2 regions of the Roseateles sp. GW821-FHT09H11 genome follow, and region 2 is predicted to be linked to the other one. Evidence: riboswitches for the same ligand, from Rfam matches in the RefSeq annotation. Region 2 holds a riboswitch; the other holds the start of a gene.
What was found. A riboswitch is a leader RNA that binds a small molecule or an ion and turns the genes downstream of it on or off. The one in region 2 is predicted to bind S-adenosylhomocysteine.
Positions count from the first base shown of each region.

Region 1: another riboswitch for S-adenosylhomocysteine. It lies ahead of metH (methionine synthase); the one in region 2 lies ahead of ahcY (adenosylhomocysteinase).

Region 1 is NZ_JBWKOA010000007.1:256,409-267,322, forward strand. It holds gene AC07PR_RS23225 (ATP-binding protein) at 1-2,291, opposite strand, end outside; gene AC07PR_RS23230 (BTH_I0359 family protein) at 2,611-2,916, opposite strand; gene AC07PR_RS23235 (hypothetical protein) at 3,135-4,019, opposite strand; gene AC07PR_RS23240 (fumarylacetoacetate hydrolase family protein) at 4,054-5,151, shown strand; gene AC07PR_RS23245 (DUF4197 domain-containing protein) at 5,132-5,809, shown strand; gene AC07PR_RS23250 (homocysteine S-methyltransferase family protein) at 5,850-6,926, shown strand; gene AC07PR_RS23255 (HD-GYP domain-containing protein) at 6,930-8,135, opposite strand; S-adenosyl-L-homocysteine riboswitch at 8,302-8,406, shown strand; gene metH (methionine synthase) at 8,488-10,914, shown strand, end outside.
Region 2 is NZ_JBWKOA010000010.1:104,952-115,865, forward strand. It holds gene AC07PR_RS28080 (LysR family transcriptional regulator) at 41-1,024, opposite strand; gene AC07PR_RS28085 (DUF2917 domain-containing protein) at 1,151-1,513, shown strand; gene AC07PR_RS28090 (TfoX/Sxy family protein) at 1,458-2,015, opposite strand; gene AC07PR_RS28095 (5-formyltetrahydrofolate cyclo-ligase) at 2,116-2,709, shown strand; gene pepQ (Xaa-Pro dipeptidase) at 2,742-4,076, shown strand; gene AC07PR_RS28105 (OmpW/AlkL family protein) at 4,159-4,797, opposite strand; gene metF (methylenetetrahydrofolate reductase [NAD(P)H]) at 4,927-5,766, opposite strand; gene AC07PR_RS28115 (TlyA family RNA methyltransferase) at 5,763-6,494, opposite strand; gene ahcY (adenosylhomocysteinase) at 6,529-7,962, opposite strand; S-adenosyl-L-homocysteine riboswitch at 8,065-8,163, opposite strand; gene AC07PR_RS28125 (HAD family hydrolase) at 8,235-9,026, shown strand; gene AC07PR_RS28130 (hypothetical protein) at 8,954-9,436, opposite strand; gene AC07PR_RS28135 (oxidoreductase-like domain-containing protein) at 9,655-9,864, opposite strand; gene infA (translation initiation factor IF-1) at 9,915-10,172, opposite strand; gene AC07PR_RS28145 (hypothetical protein) at 10,258-10,428, opposite strand.

The sequences.
Region 1 (10,914 bases), on a different contig from region 2:
ACTTCCGGCTTCACACGATGCTCGGCCTCGAGCAGCGTCAGGAATTCGTCGGGCGACAACGCCTCGCCGAGGATCTCGGCCTGCTGCCGCACCGCGGCGAAGTCGCCCAGCGTCAACGCGTCCAGCGCGCCCAGCCGGTCCGCGTGCGCACCGTCGGGCGCCACGCCGACTTCGCGCTCGAACATCGTCAGCCGCTGGTCCGGCCGCAGCGCCTTGAAGCGGATCTTGAAACTGAAACGGCGCAGCGCGGCCTCGTCCAGATCGTCGAAGGCGTTGGTCGTGCAGATGAAGAGCCCGGCGTGGCGCTCCATGCCGGCCAGCATCTCGTTGACCTCGCTGACCTCGTAGTGCCGCTCGGCGGCGCGGCGGCTGCGCAGGAAGCTGTCGGCCTCGTCCAGCAGCAGCAGCGCGCCCTCGGCGGCGGCGGTCTCGAACATGCGGGCCATGTTCTGCTCCGTCTCGCCGACGTACTTGGACATCAGGTCGCTGGCCAGCCGCACCATCAGCGGCCGTTGCAGTTCGGAAGCGATGTGCTCGGCCAGCGCGGTCTTGCCGCTGCCCGGCGGGCCGTGGAAGCACAGGCTGCCCATGCCGCGGCGGCGCAGCGCCTCGATCAGGCGCGGCAGCGCGAAGCGGCATTCGCAGTGGATCAGGTCGAGCGAGTAACGCGTCGCCGACGGCCGCGACTGGGGCGAGGCATCGACCAGACCGAGCGCCTTGTCGGCGTGCAGCAGCTGCCGGCTGACGAGGCGCTCGTTGGCGGCGGCGACCTCCGCAGGATCGGCGGCGCTGTCGTCGCCTCCCCGTCCGGCCCCCGCCAGCCGGGCGAAACGCACGGCGGTGCGGACCTGCGCCGGCGTCAGGCCGCGGCGCTCGGACAGCCGTTCGGCGAAGCCCTCGGGCACCGGCAGTTCCTCCAGCGCCTTGCGCACCAGCCCCAGCCGCGCGCCGGGCGGCGGCGAGGTCAGTTCCAGGTGGTACTGGAAACGGCGCCGGAACGCGGGGTCGATGTGCTCGATGCGGTTGGTGATCCACAGCACCGGAACGGGGTTGCTCTCGAGGATCTGGTTGACCCAGGCCTTGCCGTTGACGGCCATCGTCGCCGGCAGTTCCAGCGCCGCGTCGAGCCGGGCCATCAGATGCGCGGTGTCGCCGCTCAGGTGCGGGAAGACGTCCTCGACCTCGTCGAACAGCAGCGCGACATCGCGGCTCGCCTTCAGGAACACCTGGCTGATCTGCAGCGAACGGTAGCGGTCGCGGCCGCTCAGCGCATTGCCGTCGCGGTCGGCGTACTCCACCTCGTACAGCGCCAGGCCGGCCTCGCGCGCGGCGACCTTGGCGAGCTCCGTCTTGCCGGTGCCGGGCGGCCCGTACAGCAGCACGTTCACGCCGGCCTGTCCCTGCGCCACCGCCTGGCGCAGCAGGGTCGCGAGCAGCGTCACGTCCTCGGCGATGAAGTCGAAGTCCGCGCGTTGCAGCGGGCTCGGCGTCACCGGGCGCGTGAACACGGCCATCAGGTCCTGCGGACCGTCATAGGCCCGCATCAGCACCGGCGGCAACTGCTCGCTGACCTTCATCAGGTCGGAGAGATCGGTGATGTTGTGTTCGGCGATCAGGTTCTCGATCATGCCGACCCGCTCCAGCCGCGACCCGGCGCGCAGCGCGTCGGCCACCTCGTGCGGATCGACGCCGGCCAGGTCCGCGATCGCGGCGAAGGCTTCCTGCGCGGTGTTGACCTTGAACTCGACCAGTGCGCCGCGCAATTCGCGCTGGTATCGCGCCAGCGTGCCGTAGAGCAGCAGCGCGCGCTCGGCCGCGTTCAGCTGCAGCAGGCGGCCCAGCACGTCGATGTTCTGCTCGACCAGCGTGGACCGGCTGCGCAGCTGGCCGTCGAGGGCGTCGCAGGTGCAGGACAGCAGCGCGAGGAGGTCCTTCGGCGCATCCTTGACGTACTCGTCGAGGTAGAAGAACACCGTGCCTTCGGCGAACGGGCCGCGCCACACGCCGTGGCGGGCGAGGAAGGCGGCGTCGCCCAGCCGTTCATGGCCGGCCCACAGCGAGTGGCCCTGGCAACGCCGCGCCAGATAGCCCCGCACACGCGTGAGCACCTGCGGCGGCCAGACCAGGTGGCGCGCCGTCAGCGCCAGCAGGCCGCTGAGGTCGCGGCGCGGATTGAAGCGGTTGGCGTGGCGGACCGTCAGCGTCAGCACGAAGTGCGAGCACATGCGGTCCAGCACCGGGCTGTCGGACAGGCCCGGGGAGTCCAGTGGAAGTTGCGCGCGCTTGCCCATGGTTCGTGCGGGAGGGGGATCTCCGGAACGAGGACGGCGTCGAGGACGCGGACATGGCCCCGGACCCGGGCGCCGCTTGCCGCGTCACCCCTCGAAGGGGCGCGGCTGCACGATCTTGGCGCAGGGATGGTTTGGGGACAAGCCCCGGCTGACGGAATCAGCGGCGGTCAGCGTGCGGGAGGCCAGGCGCGGGCTCTCCGCGGTGCATGGGGCCTCCCTCCGGGAACCCCAAGCGCCACTCCGGCCCCACCAGCAATCGCTGACTGCCCGTTTGCGGAGCAGTGGTCGACTGCCTGTCAGGGGCGGGTGGTGTGGGGGATCAATGCATGATCACGGGCTGCTGGCCCAGGTTCGCGTACTGCGCGATGAAGGCGTCGAGGTCGTCGACGTCGGGACCTTGCTCGATCAGGGCTTCGACGCCCTCCTGGAAGGTCTGCGCCAGGGCGCCTTCGATGAAGATCTCCTTGCGGGTGAACTTGTCGACGATCTCGAAACCGTCACGCTGCAGCGATGGCAGGTTCGTGTGGTCCACCTGGGCGGCGTGCGCGGCATCGCCAGCGGACGGAGCGACCGGTACATCGAACTGGACGACGATGTAGCTCGGTGAGTCGTAAAGCATGTGCATGAAGGACTCCTTGGTTGGAGGAGTTATGGCCTGTTGCGACAGATTCAAGACCCGTCGCTCCCAACCAGGCCATGACCCATGGTGGCAGATCTCGCGGAACACGCTGCACCGTGTCTCAAGCATTTGTGGTGCCAACCGCACAGGGTTTCACGGATTCACGAACCGTAACGCGCACACACGGGATCGAGATCAAGCGGACATGCACGCGGCGGACAGGGTCACTCCAGCAATCGGAGCGCCCACTGCTCGTCGTCGTCCAGGCTGAAGCGCAGGTCGACGGCCAGGAAACCGCGCTGACCGTCGAGCCAGACCGACCATTGCAGCGCCGGGCGGCCCGCGCCGCGGGCCAGGTCGCGCCGCAGCAGCCACCGGCCGCCGTCGCGCGCGATCACCTCGAAATCCCAGTCGCTGACGCCCGTCGGGCCGGCCACCGGCACGCGCAGGCGCTGCCCGATGTAGGGCGCGGGTTCGGCGGCCATCATGGCGGCCACCTGCAGCCACCACGACAGGCGGTCCTGCGTGCCAGCCGACAGCGGAAAGGCGCGCGCGCCTACAAGCAGAACCGGACGCGCGGCGTCACGGTCGAAGATCTGCAGCTCCCGTTCGCGACCCTGGCGCGACACGCGGTGCAGCTCCGGCTGCAAACCTTGCGGACCGACGCGGCCTTCGCTGTGCCAGACCGGCAGCTCGCGATCGCCCGAGCGGCGTTCGAGCGTGATGTCGTAGCGCCCGTTCCCGATGTGGAAGTTCAAGGCGGCCTCGCCGGGTTGGCCGTCGATGACGAAGGCGTAGGCGAGGGCGCCGTCGCCGCGCAGCGGCAGCGCGAGCAGCGCCGGCACGGGCCGGGTTTCGGGAGCCGCAGCGGGCGTGGGCGCGGGACGCGAAGGCGTGCGCGGCGTGGCGGGCGGAGCGGCCACGGGTGTGACCGCTTCTGGCCTGGCCGGGGGCGGGGCCTCGATGACGCGGGTCGTCACCACCGGCGCATCGATCGCCTGCGGCGGCGGACGCTGAGACAGCGCACCGATCGCCGCCGCGTGCAGCACCAGCGCCCCCGCGACGGCCGTCGCGAGCGCGACCCGATCCTGAGGTGAAAATGCCGCCAACGATCGCCCGACGAATGACTGTCCGCCCACCACAATGAAACTCGCAACCTACCGCGACGGATCCCGCGACGGCCAACTGGTGGTCGTGTCGCGAGACCTGAGTCAAGCATGCTATGCCAACGGCATCGCGACGCGCCTGCAACAGGTGCTCGACGACTGGAATTTCATGGCGCCTCAGCTGGAGATGCTGTCGCAGTCGCTGAACCACGGCCGCGCGCGGCATGCGTTCGCGTTCGACCCGAAGCAATGCCTGGCACCGCTGCCGCGCCTGGCCGGCTGGATCGCCGGCGAGGCCTACCCGGACCAGGGTCAGGCCTTGCGCGAGCGCGGCCTCGCGTGGCCGGAACGCCTCAGCGCTCCGCTGCTGCGCGCCGGCGGCGCCGAGGCGCTGCTCGGTCCGACCGAACTCCTGGACCTGCGTACGCCGGGGCTGGAACCCGAGCCGCAGCTCGCCGTGCTCACCGGCGACCTGGCGCAGGGCGCGGTGCCGTCGCAGGCGCTGGAGTCGATCCGGCTGCTGATGCTGGTCAGCGACTGGGTGCTGCGGCCGGTGCAGCAGGAGGAACTCGCCAACGGCTGGCCGGCGCTGCACAGCCGCCCGGCGCTGCAGTTCGCGCCGGTCGCCGTCACGCCCGACGAACTGCCCGGTGCGTGGTACCTCGGACGCGCGGCGCTGCAGCTGCAGGTGATGCGCAACGGACGCAAGCAGGCGGTCGTCGACGCGAAGACCGGCATGCGCTGGTCCTTCGGCGACCTGCTCGCCGAGGCGGCCCTCAACCGGCCGCTGCGCGCCGGCACGCTGGTCGGCGCGGGCACGCCGGTGCTCGGCAAGCCGGTGGCGCTGGAGGCCGGGGACAGCCTGCGCATCGAGTTCAAGCTCGGCGACGGTCCCGGCCCGTTCGGCGCCATCGACATGGATCTCGCGGAGTCGGAAGATGCAACGTCCGACGACGCCGGCCTCGACGAGAACACCGAGCACACCGAGAACGCCGAGAACGCCGAGAACACCGACGACAGGCCCTCGAACGCTGCCGCCGCCTCGGAAGGCGCTGCCGAGGCGGCGATCGAAGCCGAGAAAGCGACCCCCACTGAAGCTCAAGAAGGAGACACCGATGAACCTGCTTCGCCGTGACCTGATCGCGCTGCTGGGCGCGGGCTGCGCCTCGCCGTGGGCGATGGCGTTGAGCCTGAGCGAGGGCGACGCCGCCTCCGGCGTGCGCGCGGCCCTCGAGCGCGGCGCCCAGGCGGCGCTCGCCAACCTGGGTCGCACCGATGGTTTCCTCGGCAATCCCCAGGTGAAGATCGAGCTCCCCGGCGCCTTGAAGGACGCCGCGCGCCTGCTGCGCACGACCGGCCAGGGCAGGCGCATCGACGACCTGATCACCTCGATGAACCGCGCCGCCGAACAGGCGATGCCCGAGGCGCGCCAACTGCTGGTGAGCACCGTGCGCAACATCAGCGTCGAGGACGCGGTGAGGATCGTGCGCGGCGGCGACAACGCGGTGACGCAGTTCTTCGAGGACAAGACCCGCTCGCCGCTGACGACGAAGTTCCTGCCCATCGTCACGAAGGCCACCGAGCGCCAGTCGCTGAGCGAGAAGTACAACGCGGTCGCCGGCAAGGCCTCCGGGTTCGGCCTCATCCGCAAGGAAGACGCCAACCTGCAGGGCTACGTCACCGACAAGGCGCTGGACGGCCTGTACTTCATGATCGGCCAGGAGGAGAAGAAGATCCGCCAGGACCCGGTCGGCACCGGAAGCGCCATCCTGAAGAAGGTCTTCGGCGGTTGAGAACGATGGGGCGGGGTGGGGCTTCCTACAATCGAGCCCCATGAACGCCCCGACCTCCGCCCGTCCCGCCGTCGCCTACACCCGCGGCGCCGCCTTGCCTGCCATCCTGGCGCAACGCATCGCCGTCCTCGACGGCGCGATGGGCACGATGATCCAGCGCTACAAGCTGACGGAGGCCGACTTCCGCGGTGAGCGCTTCGCCGATCATCCCAAGGACCTCAAGGGCAACAACGACCTGCTGGTGCTGACGAAGCCCGAGGTCATCAGCGAGATCCACCGCCAGTACCTCGACGCCGGCGCCGACATCATCGAGACCAACACCTTCGGCACGACCACCGTCGCGCAGGAGGACTACGGCCTCGAGGCCTACGCCTACGAGATGAACGTCGCCGCCGCGCGCCTGGCGCGCGAGGCCTGCGATGCGTTCAGCACGCCGGAGAAGCCGCGCTTCGCGGCCGGTGCGCTCGGCCCGACGCCGCGCACGGCCTCGATCAGCCCGGATGTCAACGACCCCGGCGCCCGCAACGTCGACTTCGACACCCTGCGCGCGGCCTACTACGACCAGGCCAAGGCGATGCTGGAAGGCGGCGTCGACCTGTTCCTGATCGAGACCATCTTCGACACGCTGAACGCCAAGGCCGCGATCTTCGCGGTCGACCAGCTGATGGACGACACCGGCGAGCGTCTGCCGGTGATCATCTCCGGCACGGTGACCGACGCGTCGGGCCGCATCCTGTCGGGGCAGACGGTGACGGCGTTCTGGCACTCGGTGCGGCACGCGCAGCCGATCGCGATCGGCTTGAACTGCGCGCTCGGCGCGGCGCTGATGCGGCCTTACATCGAGGAACTCTCGAAGGCGGCCGGCGACACGCCGATCTCCTGCTATCCGAACGCCGGCCTGCCCAACCCGATGAGCGACACCGGCTTCGACGAGACGCCGGACGTCACCGGCCGTCTGGTCGGCGAGTTCGCCGCCGCGGGTTTCCTGAACATCGCGGGCGGCTGCTGCGGCACGACGCCGGATCACATCCGGGCGATCGCGCAGAAGGTCTCCGCCTACCAGCCGCGTCGCTGGGGCAGCAAGCTCTTCAGCGGGCTGGTCGCCGAAGAGGTCTGAGCCTCAATACAACTTCAGCATCGCGTCCATGTTGATCCGCAGGCGGATCTCATGCGGCGCGAGGCTGGCCGTGATGGCCTGCGCCTGCAGCCGCGTGTCGCGCAGCACCGGCACGGTCAACGGCGTGCCGCTGCGGCCGACCAGCGAGGCCACGAGCGGCGCGTTGGCGCTGTGGCCGCGCTTGAGCACCATGCCTTCCTCGCCGTTGGCCAGCCGGGCCAACGAGCCCGGCGGGTAGAGACCGATCGCCTTGATCAGGGCGGCACCGGCCTCGTCGGGTTGCTGGAGTTCGTCGAGGTAGACCGCCCGCGCCGCCTGCGCCGCGGACAGCGGCCGGCGGCTGCGTCGCGGGCTGAGGCGGGCGCCGTACACGTCGATGCGCCGGAGCAGCCGCGCCATCAGCTCGCCGTCCGATCGGCCCGCCAGGGGGCCTGGACCGGCGTCGTGATGCAGCCGCACGGCGGTCAGCCAGTCCTCGTCGTCCACGCCGATCGCCTGCAGCGTGGCCGCCGCGCGGTCGCCGTGCCCGGCCAACTGCTCGCGCTGCGCGTCGCCCAGCGCTTGCGGACGCATCGCGTGCTGGTCCTGCTGCGCGCCGCTGTCCAGGTTCATCGTCAAGGCCGCGAGCCCGAGCGTGCGACGGCGGCCTTCGCCCCAGCCGAGCTGGCGCGTCGTCATCTCGACCAGCGCCAGCGACAGCAGCGCATGCCGCGCGCTGTACTGCAGCGGCTCCTGGCCGGCGTCGTGCACCAGCATCGCCAGCGAGGCGTCCGGCTGCTGCGTCAGCCGGGCCAGCACCTTGTCGAGCAGTTCGCTCAGGCGCGGCAGGAATTCCGGCCGTCGCGGATCACGCAGCACCTGCTGCGCATGCCATTGCAGGTCGGCCCAGATGGCGGTGTGCGCCGGCGACGTCGACTGCGGCATGGGCATCGGACGCGTGGGCTTGTATTCCGCGGTCGCGTTGGCCAGCGCCGACATCGACGCGCCTTGCAGCATCATCGTGTCGAGCTTGTGGGCGAGGGCGCGCTGGTACTCGCGCGTCTCGTGCGCCTGCACCCACGGCCCGCGGGCCAGCAGGTCGCGCACCTGCGGCGTGTCGGGCAGCGGATGCCCGGAGGCGAACAGCAGATGTCCCGCCGCGTCGCGCAGCGAGAACGTCAGCACCTGTCCCACGCGCAGGCTGTTGGGAGGAAGTTGGACCAGATCCACGGTGGCTTCCCATCGACGTGTCGTCGTCTTGTCGTTGTGCCGCGCAGGATACGGGCGCACCTGGGCCGGGAAGGCAATACGGCACGAACAAACCAGGGCCGGACCGGTAGAATGCACGCTGTTCCCGCTACCAGCAAGGCCGCACCGCGCCCCTGCGGCGGCGGTGGTTTCCGAGGAGCGTTGCGACAGGTCCCGTCACCCGGGTTCCCGCCAGGCTCGGAACGGCGGTGTCGGACCCCTGGACCCCGCCTCACAACGGCGCTCACCGACCCGCGTTCCGCGGGGTTGCGGTGAGTTGCGCGGCCCCGTCTTTCGTTTCAGCTCACGTCCAGCTTCGAAAAGCGCCGCCGCCATGTCCGCCCCGAATTCCGCCTCCGCTTCCGCTGCTTCCGATCTTTCTGCCGCGCCGGCCTCGCCCGTGGCCGTGCCGCCGATGAAGCTCTCCGGCCTGGAGCCGGTGAACATCGGCGCCGGCACGCTGTTCGTGAACATCGGCGAACGCACCAACGTCACCGGCTCGAAGGCCTTCGCGCGGCTGATCCTGAACGGCGAGTTCGAGGCCGCGCTGAGCGTCGCCCGTCAGCAGGTCGAGAACGGCGCGCAGGTCATCGACATCAACATGGACGAGGCCATGCTCGACAGCAAGGCCGCGATGGTGCGCTTCCTCAACCTGATCGCCTCGGAGCCCGAGATCGCGCGCGTGCCGATCATGATCGACTCGTCCAAGTGGGAGGTGATCGAGGCCGGCCTGAAGTGCATCCAAGGCAAGGGCATCGTCAACTCGATCTCGCTGAAGGAAGGCGAGACGGAGTTCCGCCGCCAGGCCAAGCTGATCCGCCGCTACGGCGCGGCCACGGTGGTGATGGCCTTCGACGAGACCGGCCAGGCCGACACCTACCAGCGCAAGATCGAGATCTGCACCCGGGCCTACCGCATGCTGGTCGACGAGATCGGCTTCCCGCCCGAGGACATCATCTTCGACCCCAACATCTTCGCGATCGCCACGGGGATCGAGGAGCACAACAACTACGCCGTCGACTTCATCGAGGCGACGCGCTGGATCAAGAAGAACTTGCCCGGCGCGAAGGTCAGCGGCGGCGTCTCGAACGTGTCCTTCAGCTTCCGCGGCAACGAGCCGGTGCGCGAGGCCATCCACACGGTCTTCCTGTACCACGCGATCCAGGCCGGCATGGACATGGGCATCGTCAACGCCGGCATGGTCGGCGTCTACGACGAGATCCCCGCCGACTTGCGCGAGCGCGTCGAGGACGTGGTGCTGAACCGCCGCGAGGATTCGACCGAACGGCTGCTCGAGGTCGCCGAGACCGTCAAGGGCGCCGCCAAGGACGACAGCGCCAAGCTGGCCTGGCGCGCCGGCGACGTCGCCGCGCGGCTGTCGCATGCGCTGATCCACGGCATCACCGACTTCATCGTCGAGGACACCGAGGAGGCCTGGCAGGGCATCCTTGCCCAGGGTGGCCGGCCGCTGCACGTGATCGAAGGGCCGCTGATGGCGGGCATGAACGTCGTCGGCGACCTGTTCGGCGCCGGCAAGATGTTCCTGCCGCAGGTGGTGAAGAGCGCCCGCGTGATGAAGTCCGCCGTCGCGCACCTGGTGCCCTACATCGAGGAAGAGAAGCGGCTGATGGCCGCCGCCGGCGAGGACGTGCGCTCCAAGGGCAAGATCGTCATCGCGACGGTGAAGGGCGACGTGCACGACATCGGCAAGAACATCGTCACGGTGGTCCTGCAGTGCAACAACTTCGAGGTCGTCAACATGGGCGTGATGGTCCCGTGCCAGGACATCCTCGCGAAGGCCAAGGTCGAGGGCGCGGACATCATCGGGCTGTCGGGCCTGATCACGCCCAGCCTCGAGGAGATGCAGTACGTCGCCGCCGAGATGCAGCGCGACGACTACTTCCGCATGAAGAAGATCCCGCTGCTGATCGGCGGCGCGACGACCAGCCGCGTGCACACGGCCGTCAAGATCTCGCCGCACTACGAAGGCCCGGTGGTCTACGTGCCGGACGCGTCGCGCTCGGTGGGCGTGTGTTCGGAGCTGCTGTCCGACGAACGCGCGACGCGCTTCATCGACGAGCTGAAGTCCGATTACGAGAAGGTCCGCGAGCTCCACGCCAACAAGAAGCAGACCCCGCTGGTGACGCTGGCGCAGGCGCGCGCGAACAAGCACCGCGCCGACTTCACGAACTACACGCCGGCGGTGCCGCGCTTCATCGGCAAGCGCCAGTTCCGCAACTACGACCTGGCCGAGCTTGCGCAGTGCATCGACTGGGGCCCGTTCTTCCAGACCTGGGACCTGGCGGGGCCGTTCCCGGCCATCCTGAAGGACGAGATCGTCGGCGCCGAGGCGCAGCGTGTCTTCAGCGACGGCAAGCGCATGCTGCAGCGGCTGATCGAGGGCCGCTGGCTGACCGCCAGCGGCGTGATGGGCCTGTACCCCGCCGCGCAGGTCAACGACGACGACATCGAGATCTACAGCGACGAGTCGCGCACCGAGGTGCTGATGACCTGGCGCGGCCTGCGCATGCAGACCGAGCGGCCGGTGGTCGACGGCGTGCGCCGGCCCAATCGCGCGCTGGCCGACTTCATCGCCGCCAAGGGCACGGTGCCGGACTACATCGGGCTGTTCGCGGTCACCGCCGGCCTCGGCGTGGACAAGAAGGAGCAGCAGTTCATCGACGACCTGGACGACTACTCCGCGATCATGCTGAAGGCGCTGGCGGACCGCCTGGCCGAAGCCTTCGCCGAACGGCTGCAC
Region 2 (10,914 bases):
GGTGAGGGCCGGCGGCGTGGCAGTGCGGAAGCCTTCTTGCTCAGCCGGAGTTCTCGTCCACCGGCGGATCCGGCTCGCCGATCGCGCGGCGCGTGAGCGCGGCGTGTTCGCCGATCCAGCGTGCGAATTCGACGACCTCGGGCCGCGCCCGCCCGTGCTCCGACATCATGAGCCAGTACACCGTCGGGCAGTCGGTGCGGCCGGCCTCGCCGAAGGGCTCGACCAGCTCGCCGCGCTCCAGCGCTTCGTAGATCAGCGGCAACCGGGCCAGCGCGACCGCCTGGCCGGACACCGCCGCCTGGATCTGCTGGTAGGTGAAGTTCAGGTACATCCAGCGCCGCGGCTGCAGGTCCGGCGCGCCGTGCAGCGCCAGCCAGCGCCGCCAGCTCAGGAACAGGCCGCTGGGACGCTGGTCGTCCTCCTCGGCCAGCGTGTACTGGCGCAGGTCGGCCGCCTGGCTCAGCGGCGGTCCCTGGCCCTCCTGCGCCTGCTTGGCGACCCAGGGATTCACGACCGGCGTCAGCATCTCGCCGAACATCCGCTGCGCCGAGGGCGCCACCCGGTTCGGCGCGGCGTAGCGCAGCGCGACGTCGAATTCGCTGTCGTCGATCTCGACGAGCTGATCCAGCGCCGAGACGCGGATGTCCATGTCCGGATGCTCGCGCTGGAAGGCCTCCAGCCGGGGGATCAGCCACAGCGACGCGAAAGAGGCGAAGGTCGTCACGTTGACGACGCGCCGGCCCCGCGTCGAGCGGATCTGGCGCACCGTGCTGTCCAGACGCTCCAGCATCGGCTCCACGGCCGACAGCAGCAGCTTGCCGTCCGGCGCCAGCTCGACGTGGCGGGTGCCGCGCAGGAAGAGCGTGGCGCCCAGTTCCTCCTCCAGCGACCGGATCTGGCGGCTGATGGCGGATTGGGTGAGGTAGAGCTCCTCGGCGGCGGCGCTGAAGCTCAAACGCCGGGCGACCGCCTCGAAGGCGCGCAGCGAACCGACGGCGAGCGGGCGATGACGGGGCGGATTCATGCGTGGATGGTATCAATCGACGCGACAAGACTCATTGGACCATCGTGCGGGTCAACCCTAGTATTGCACCATGTTCACGAGGAAGGCCGCCGGTGCGCGGACCGCCCGGCGGACAAGGAGCAGATCATGAATGTCATGCAAAAGTCATCAATCCAGGTCAGCCGCGACGACGCCGCGTGGACGTTGTCGCAGGGCGAGGCCATGAGCCTGCCCATCGGCCCGGGCCGCCGTGAACTGCATGTGCTCGACGGTCGCGTCTGGGTCACGCAGCGCGGCGACCTGAACCTGCCGGCGCAGGACTTCTGGCTGTCGGCCGGTGAAACGCTGGAAGTCGCCAGCGGCACCGAGCTCGTCGTCGAAGCCTGGCCGACCGCCCGCTTCCAGCTGATGGTGCCGCCGCAGGCTTGCGCCAACAAGCCGGCGCGGAGCGTCGTCAGCCGCCTGCCTTCTTTCGGGCAACTGTTCGGCCAGCGCCTGGCGAACGCTTGACCGCAGGAGCCGCCGTCGTGACACCCTTCAGCGCCTTGACCGGCTTCTCCGTCCTGACGGTCCTGGGTTCGGCGCTGGTGCCGGCGCTCTTCTTCGGCGTCCTGGCCTTCGGCTTCGCGTTGGCGGAGCGCAAGGCCGACTCCATCGCCAGCCGCCCCCAGGGCAGCATCAGCGCGGGCGACTCCAGCGTCTCCTCCGGCGGCCGGAAGTAATTCAGGCTGGCGACCTCCTCTCGCCCGTCCTTGTCGGTCTTCGAGTACCGGAACGGCTCGCAGCCGGCGTCCACATAACGCGACTGACTCACGGCGTCGGCCTTCAGGTAGAGCTCGTCGCGACTGATGATGGCCAGGAACAGGCCGTCCACATACAGCCCGAAGCCGCCGAACATCCGCCGCGCCAGCACCGGCCCGAGCGGGGCCAGCAACTCCATGCAGTGATTCGCGAAGTCCGCGCCGGCGCCGGTGAGGTGCCGGACGGTTCCCGTGGTGGTGGTGCGTGCCATGGCGCCGACTCTAGATCAGCGCTGGCGCCCTGTCCGCGAGGCGGCCACAATGGTCCGCTCCAGGGCCCGCCGGGTCCTCCAGGGAAGGCGAATGGGCTGGATGGATCCGAACGACAAGCTGCCGATCTCCGAAGACCGCCAGGCGCTGCGCGAGCGCCTGATCCGCGAACGCCTGGACCTGCCGGGCCGCCTTGAACTCGCCGACGTCGTGCAGAGCGTGCTGCGCGTCTGGCTGATCGGACGCAAGGAAAAGCGCATCGCCGCCTACTGGCCGATCAAGGGGGAATTCGATCCGCTGCCGGCGCTGTACCGCTGGAGCGAGGTCGACGGCGACCGTCGCATCGGCCTGCCCGTCGTCGATCGCGAGGAAGGCCGGCTGCGCTTCCACGTCTGGTACCCGGGCTGCCCGATGGAAGAGGACGCCACCGGCATCACCAAACCCAAGGACACCGAGGCCTTCGATCCGCAGTTGCTGCTGCTGCCCTGTCTGGGCTACGGCCCGGGCGGGATCCGTATGGGTTACGGCGGTGGCTTCATGCTGCGCACGATCGGGCAGATCCAGCCGCGGCCGGTGGTCGTCGGCGTGGGCTTCAGCCACGGCTTCCAACCGACGCTGACCGCCCAGCCGAACGACGTGCGGCTCGATGCGATGCTGACCGAGATGGGGGTCGTCTGGGAGAATTCCCGCGCATGAATCCCGCCTCGAGTTCTGCCGTGAGCCCTGCCATGAGTTCCGTTGATCCCCACGCCCTGAACGCCCTCTACACCGCCCACCTCGCGGAGCAGCAGCGCCGCACCGAACACGCGCTGCAGCGCGGCGGATTCGACGCGCTGCTGATCGCCTCGGGCACCGAGAAGTTCGCCTTCCTCGACGACCGGCCCTACGTCTTCCAGCCGAATCCCCACTTCAAGCTGTGGGTCCCGCTGATCCGTCATCCGGACAGCTGGCTGGTGATCCGGCCGGGGCACAAGCCGCGTCTCGTCTACGTACAGCCCGAGGACTACTGGCACGTGCCGCCCGAGGCACCGAGCGGCTTCTGGGTCGACCACTTCGAGCTGATCGTCGTGCGCAAGCCGGAGGAGGCGCTGCCCTATCTGCAGGTGCCCGGCACGCTGGCGATCGTCGGCGAAGCGGACGCGGCATTGGGAGACATCGTCCCGAACAATCCGCCCGACGTGCTGAACCCGCTGCACTACGCGCGCGCCGCGAAGACCGACTACGAGCTGCTGCGCCTGCGCGAGGCGTCGGCGCTGGGCGCCAAGGCGCATCTGGCGTCGCAGCGCGCCTTCCGCGACGGGCGGTCCGAGGCGGCCATCCACAACGCCTATCTGGACGCCTGCGGCTTCGCGGAGCGCGACCTGCCCTACGGCAACATCGTCGCGCTCAACGAGCACGCGGCGGTGCTGCACTACCAGTACCAGGACCAGCGCGCGCCGGCGCAATCGCTGTCGCTGCTGGTGGATGCGGGCGCGCACAGCTGCGGCTACGCGTCGGACATCACCCGCACGACCGGCAACGGCGACGCGTCGTTCCAGGCGCTGATCGATGCGATGGAGGCCTCCCAGCTGCGGCTGGTCGATCGCGTGCGGGCGGGCGTGGACTATCGCGACATCCACCTGGACTCCCACCGCGAGATCGCCGGGGTGCTGCGCCAGCTCGGCATCGTGAAGATGGACGAGGACGCGATGGTCGCGCAAGGCGTGACGTCGACGTTCCTGCCGCACGGCATCGGCCACCTGCTGGGCTTGCAGGTCCATGACATCGGCGGCTTCATGGCCGGCGAGGACGGCGGGACGATCGCCAAGCCGGAAGGCCATCCGTACCTGCGCCTGACGCGCGTGCTGCAGCCCGGCATGGTCGTGACGATCGAGCCGGGCCTGTACTTCATCCCGATGCTGCTGGACAAGCTGCGCGCGACGCCCGCGGCGGCGAACGTGGATTGGGCGCTGGTGAAGCACCTGAGCGCGTTCGGCGGTGTCCGCATCGAGGACGATGTCGCCTGCCGCGAAACGGGCGCGCCGGAGAACCTGACGCGGGACGCGTTCGCGGCGCTGAGCTGACGCGGCGAGAGGCGCTCGCTGTCGGGCAATGAAGAAGGGGTCCTGACGGACCCATTCTTTCATCTGCACTCAGCTGCGCCGATCAGAACCGGTACCCGACGCCCACGCCCACCAGCAGCGGATCGATCTTGAACTTCCCGACGTTCACGCCCTTGGCGCGGACTTCGGTGTCCATCTGGATCTTCTTCACGTCGACGTTGATCGACCACTGCTTGTCGAGCATTACGTCGAAGCCGGCCTGCGCGGCCAAGCCGATGCTGTGCTTCTTGATGGTCGGTTGCAGCGCCGTCTGCACGGCCGGGTCGAAGTAGACGCCGGAGAAGCTCGTGTAGTTGAGGCCAGCGCCGACATAGGGGCGGAAGGTCCCTTCCGGGTTGAAGTGGTACTGCAGCGTCAGTGTCGGCGGCAGGTGCTTCACCGTGCCGATGCGCGTGCCGTTGCTGTAGAGCTTGTGACGCTGCGGTACGGTCAGGATCAGCTCGGTGGCCCAGTTCGGGGTCAGGAAATAGCTGAAGTCGAGCTCGGGGATCGTCTTGCGGCTCAGCGACAGCCCCAGTCCGGTCTTGTCCTTGTCCGCCGGGTCGATGTTCACCGCGCGGGCGCGATACACCCATGGGCTGCTCTGCGCGTGGGCCGACGGTGCCAAGGCGGCGAGCGCCGCGAGTGCGACGGCCGCGACGATGGCGGGGTGGAAAGAGGCGAGGGCGGTGGTGCGGGACATGCGGTCACTCCTGGTCAATGGGATGACCGGGATTGAACGCGGACCGCTCCGTGAGAACCTTGACCGTTCACAAGGAACGGCGGCGAACCGGAGCGGTTCCCTGCGATGGCGCGGAGCGCTTGCGCCTTATCAAGCTTTCGCGGCGAGACCGAGGCGTTCACACAACGCCAGCGTCAGTGCGCTCTGGTTGAGCGAATAGAAGTGCAACCCCGGCACGCCGCCTGCGATCAGCCGTTCGCAGAGCCGCGTGACGACGTCCAGGCCGAAGGCGCGCACCGAGGCGGCGTCGTCCATGTAGCCCTCCATCTTCAGCGCGACCCAGCGCGGGATCTCGATGCCGTCGCGTTGCGCGAACTGCGCGATCCGCGCGAAGTTGTTGATCGGCATGATGCCCGGCACGATCGGCACGTCCACGCCGATCGCCCGCGTCGCGTCGACGAAATGGAAGTAGGCATCGGGGTTGTAGAAGAACTGCGTGATCGCGCCGCTGGCGCCGGCGCGCACCTTGTCCGCGAAGAACTGCAGGTCGCGCGCCGCGTAGCGCTGCTGCGGGTGGTACTCGGGATAGGCGGCGACCTCGATGTCCCAGTCCGCGCCTTGCGTCTCGCGGATGAAGCGCACCAGTTCGGCTGCGTAGCGGAACTCGCCCGCCGTCGCCGTGCCGCTGGGCAGGTCGCCGCGCAGCGCGACGACGCGCCGGATGTTCTGCGCGCGGTAGGTCGCCAGGATCTCCGCGATGTTCTCGCGCGTCGAGCCCACGCAGGACAGGTGCGGCGCCGCCTCAAAGCCGGACGAGGCGATGTCCGCGACGGTCGACAGCGTCTTCTCGCGCGTCGATCCGCCCGCGCCGTAGGTGACGCTGAAGTACTGCGGATTCACCGCGCGCAGCTCCTGCACGACGGTCTTCAGCTTCTCGGTGCCGACGGGCGTGTTGGGCGGGAAGAATTCGATGCTGACAGGCGTCGTCATGGTTTCTGAACCCAGATGAAAAATTCGGTGTTGCCGTCGCCGCCGGTGACGGGGCTTTCGAACCAGCCCCTGACGACGAGGTCGCGCTTCTCGGCGGCCGCCACGGCCTGCTCCTTGAGCACGACGTATTGCGCCTTGTCCTTGACGATGCCGTTCTTGTTCAAGGCCTTCGGGCCCAGCTCGTACTGCGGCTTGATCAGCAGCAGCGCCTGGCCTTGCGGCTTGAGCCAACCGACCACGTGCTTGAGCGTGCCGATCATCGAGATGAAGCTCAGGTCGCCCACGACCAGATCGAAGGGCGCCTCGGGGACGTAATCCTTCACGTGCATGCCTTCATGGGCCGTGACGCGCGGGTCCGCCTTCAAGGTCTCATGCAGCTGGCTGTGGCCGACATCGATGCCGGTCACGTGCGCCGCGCCGGCCTTGAGCAGCACGTCGGTGAAACCGCCCGCGCTCTGGCCCATGTCCAGCGCCGAGAAGCCTGCCACCGACACACCGACCTTGGCCAGCGCACCTTCGAGCTTGAGCCCGCCGCGCGAGACGTAACGCAGCTCGGCGTCGTCCGTCACGCGCAGGGGGGTGGTCTCGGGCAGGTCCTCGCCGCACTTGCGCACGACAGTCCAGCCCTTGGGGCCTTCCCACTCGACCGCACGCGCGTCGATCAGCCGCTGGGCGGCCGAGCGCGTGGGCGCCAAGCCAAGGGAGAGAAGCAGCTGGTCAGCACGCATGGGTCGGGTCTCGGGTCAGGCTAGGGTCAGTGGATCAATAGCGATAGGTGTCGGGCTTGTACGGGCCCGACTTCGACACGCCGATGTAGGCGGCCTGCTCGTCCGTCAGCTCGCTCAACTGCGCGTTCAACGTCTTCAGCTGCAGGCGGGCGACGTGCTCGTCCAGGTGCTTGGGCAGCACGTAGACCTGGCCGACGGCGTAGGCGTCCTTGTGCGCGAACAGTTCGATCTGGGCGATCGTCTGGTTGGCGAAGCTGGACGACATCACGTAGCTCGGGTGGCCCGTACCGCAGCCCAGGTTCACCAGACGGCCCTTGGCCAGCAGGATGATCCGCTTGCCGTCGGGGAAGATCACGTGGTCGACCTGCGGCTTGATCTCTTCCCACTCGTACTTCTCGATCGAGGCGATGTCGATCTCGTTGTCGAAGTGGCCGATGTTGCAGACGATGGCGTTGTGCTTCATCGCGGCCATGTGCTCATGGCGGATCACGCCCTTGTTGCCGGTCGTGGTGACGAAGATGTCGGCCTTGTCGGCGGCGTATTCCATCGTCACGACGCGGAAGCCCTCCATCGCGGCCTGCAGCGCGCAGATCGGGTCGATCTCGGTGACCCACACCTGCGCCGACAGCGCGCGCATCGCCTGGGCCGAGCCCTTGCCCACGTCGCCATAACCGGCGATCACGGCGATCTTGCCGGCGATCATCACGTCCGTGGCGCGCTTGATGCCGTCCACCAGCGACTCGCGGCAGCCGTACAGGTTGTCGAACTTGCTCTTCGTGACCGAGTCGTTGACGTTGATCGCGCGGAACAGCAGCGTGCCCTTGGCCGACATTTCCTTCAGGCGGTGCACGCCCGTGGTCGTCTCTTCCGTGACGCCGATGATCTCGGCGCTCTTGCGGGTGTACCAGGTGGCGTCCTCGGCGACCTTCTTCTTGATCGCGGCGAACAGGATGCGCTCTTCCTCGCTGCCCGGGTTGGCCAGCACGGACAGGTCCTTCTCGGCCTTCTGGCCCAGGTGCATCAGCAGCGTCGCGTCGCCGCCGTCGTCCAGGATCATGTTCGGGCCTTCGCCCGGCGTGCCCTTGGCGCCGAAGTCGAAGATGCGGTGCGTGTAGTCCCAGTAGTCCTCCAGCGTCTCGCCCTTGTAGGCGAAGACGGGGGTGCCGACGGCGACCAGCGCGGCGGCGGCGTGGTCCTGCGTCGAGAAGATGTTGCACGAGGCCCAGCGGACTTCCGCGCCCAGCGCCTGCAGCGTCTCGACCAGCACGGCGGTCTGGATCGTCATGTGCAGCGAGCCGGTGATGCGCGCGCCCTTGAGCGGCTGCGCGGCGGCGTATTCCTCGCGGATGGCCATCAGCGCGGGCATCTCGCTCTCGGCGATCTTGATCTCCTTGCGGCCCCACGCGGCCAGCGACAGGTCTTTGATCAGGTACTGGTCTTGGGCCAGCGGCTTCAGTTGGGCGTTCATGCGGACTCCTGCGAAGAAGGGCCGTCGACACCAACGATCAGGACGCGGGGAGATGCGGAGAGGGCATTTGCCGCTCGGTCCTCACCCGGCCAACGAAGGGTCGACGGGTGAGCGCGGTTGCCATTGCCGCGGACATGTCGCCGCGCGGCGGTTCCGAGCCTGGCCTCGATGGGATGGGAGGTCGCAACGCTCCTCGGAACAGGGCGCGATTGTAGTCAAGTTCCGGCCGCGGCTCGATGACAGCGTTGCGCTCGGGGCCACAATCGCCCCCCATGCGAACGATCCCCCCGCTCAGCGACTGCCCCCGCGCGGCCTGGCTCCCCCTGCGCGGGGTGCTGACGGACATCGACGACACCCTGACGGCGGATGGCGCCATCGCGCCGGCGGCACTGGACGCGCTGCACCGGTTGCACGCGGCCGGCGTCCCGGTCATTGCGATCACGGGGCGCCCGGCCGGCTGGAGCGAACCGTTCGCGATGGCCTGGCCCCTGCGGGGGATCGTCGCGGAGAACGGTGGGGTTCTGCTGCATCGCGAAGGGGAGGCGCTCGCGACCGAATTTGCCCAGGACGACGCGACGCGATTGGCGAACTTCGCGCGACTGCAGGCGTGCGCGCGGGAGATCGTGGCGACCGTGCCCGGCGCCGTGCTCGCGCGCGACAGCGCCGGCCGGCTGACCGACATCGCCGTCGACCACAGCGAGTTCACGACGCTCGACGACGACGCGATCGCCGCCGTCTGCGACCGGATGCGCGCGCATGGGCTGGTGGCGACGGTCAGTTCGATCCACGTCAACGGCTGGATCGGCGATCACAGCAAGTGGACCGCGGCGCAGTGGGCGGTGAAGCGGCTGACGGGCCTGGACTTCGATCCCGCCGAGTGGGTGTACGTGGGCGACTCGACGAACGATCAATTGATGTTCGAACGCATGCCGCTGTCGGTGGGCGTCGCCAACATCGCGCGTTTCCTGCCGATGCTGGACCACCCGCCCGCTTATGTCACCGCGACCGAGCGCGGCGACGGCTTCGCGGAAGTGGCCCGGGCGCTGCTGTCGACGCGCGGGTAGGCCGGCTCATCGGCAACCGGGCGGTGGGGACGCGGCTGGCGGCCCTCGACCGGGTCCCAGGCATGACGGCCGACCAGCGCGGAGACGCCCGGCCAGTCATGCCCGCGCGGCAGTACCCGGGCCAGCGCCGCATGGCTGACCCGGCCCCCGAGGGCGACCAGACGCTCCGCCACCTCGATCCGCCGGCGGCGCAGCCGCGGCAGCAGCCAGCGATTGGTCGGGCGCTCCCGAAGCACGCTCGGATGCGGCATGCAGCGGTGCTCCGCCATCAGCAGGTGGCGCAGCAGGATCTCGAGTCCGAATGGATCGAGGCCTCGCCAATCAGTGCTCAACCGCGCCAGCGCGAAGCGTAGATTGGCCTGCGCGTCGGAATGCGCGACATGGAAGCGGTTCTGGCCGGTCATGAACATCTGGACCTCCGGAGAGCGGGAGCACCGCGCCGCTGTGGCAAGTGCGGCGCCTGTCCTTGATGTCGGCCATCGAGCCTCAGTTCTGAACCGGGGGATGTCCCCGAAAACGTCACGAAAGGAAAGCACCCCGTGGAGGGGGCGGCGGGCTCGCCAAAAGGAAAGGGCCGCGCGAGGCGGCCCTTCGGGTGGGGTTCGGAGAATCGTCAGGACTTCGACGTTCAGGACGCCTCGGGATGGCGCGACTTCCAGGCACGCAGGGCCTGCCGGTACGCGTCCATCGCCAGATCGTGCAGGTCGAAGATGCACGGGTCGCAGCCGTTGCCGCAGCACGCATCGATGTCCGGCTGCGGCGGCGGCACGGGCATCGGATCGTCGCCGACCTCGAGCGAGGCCGGAACGGCGGCGGAGTCGGACTGGACGTCGGTCATGGCTGGCGATTCTCGCGCGGGGGGCCTGGGGCCTCCCGCGGCAAGGCGCGTCAGCGACGGACCGGCGGCGGGCCCGAGTGGTTCGAACGCTGCAGGTGACGGAAGGTGATCCGGCCCTTGGTCAGGTCGTACGGCGACATTTCCAGGGAGACGGCATCGCCGGCCAGGATGCGGATGTGATGCTTGCGCATCTTGCCGCCCGTGTAGGCGATGACCTGATGGCCGTTTTCCAGCGTCACGCGAAAGCGCGAGTCCGGCAGGATTTCGTTGACGACACCCTGCATCTCGATCAGTTCTTCCTTGGCCATATGGCTTGCTCCATTCTTGAAAATGAAAAGGGCGCCAGCCGCGGTCTGCCGCAGGCCCTCGCCTCGGGAATCAGCGGCGCGCGGCTCAGTGGCTGCGCGCCCAGGCGGTGCCTTCGGTCTCCGCGTAGCGCAACGCGGCGCGGCGGGTCTCGAAGGTCGGCACGAATCGCATGACACGATCAATGCTGGCCATGCCGCGTCCCGACTGGATCGAGACGGCCGCGGCGAATCCGCCGTCGGCATGGGGTTTGGTCATCGGTGAGACAAGGAATCGCCCCACCTCAATGCGTTTGTTCTGCATCGTTATTTTGAGGTGTGCGCCTTGACAGGCAATCGCAATAAGCAACCGTCTTGGCGCGGTGTGGGAAGGTGTGTCACTCCGATTCGATGATACGAACAGAAGAGGCACGGAAAGTGGCTTCTGATGCCAATCAGCCGAATGGCGAACAGGCAGACCGAAGCCAGAAACGCTCAAGCGCACGAACCGGGGGGTGATGCTGGTGCGAGCCGCTCGCAGAAGGGTCCTTGGGAGGGACCGGAGGGGCTGCAGAAGAAGACCTGAAGAGGGTGGTCTTGTGCGAGTCAAGTCGGGGAATATAACACAAGGGCCGTTGGCGCGCATCCCCGGGTGTTGCGGCGGCGCCGGAACGGTACTTTGGCGGATCGTGCAAGCGGTGCGCCGAAATCGGCATGGGCGATCGCCGCCCCGTTCCTACGATTCATCCGTCCCCCAACACCGGCC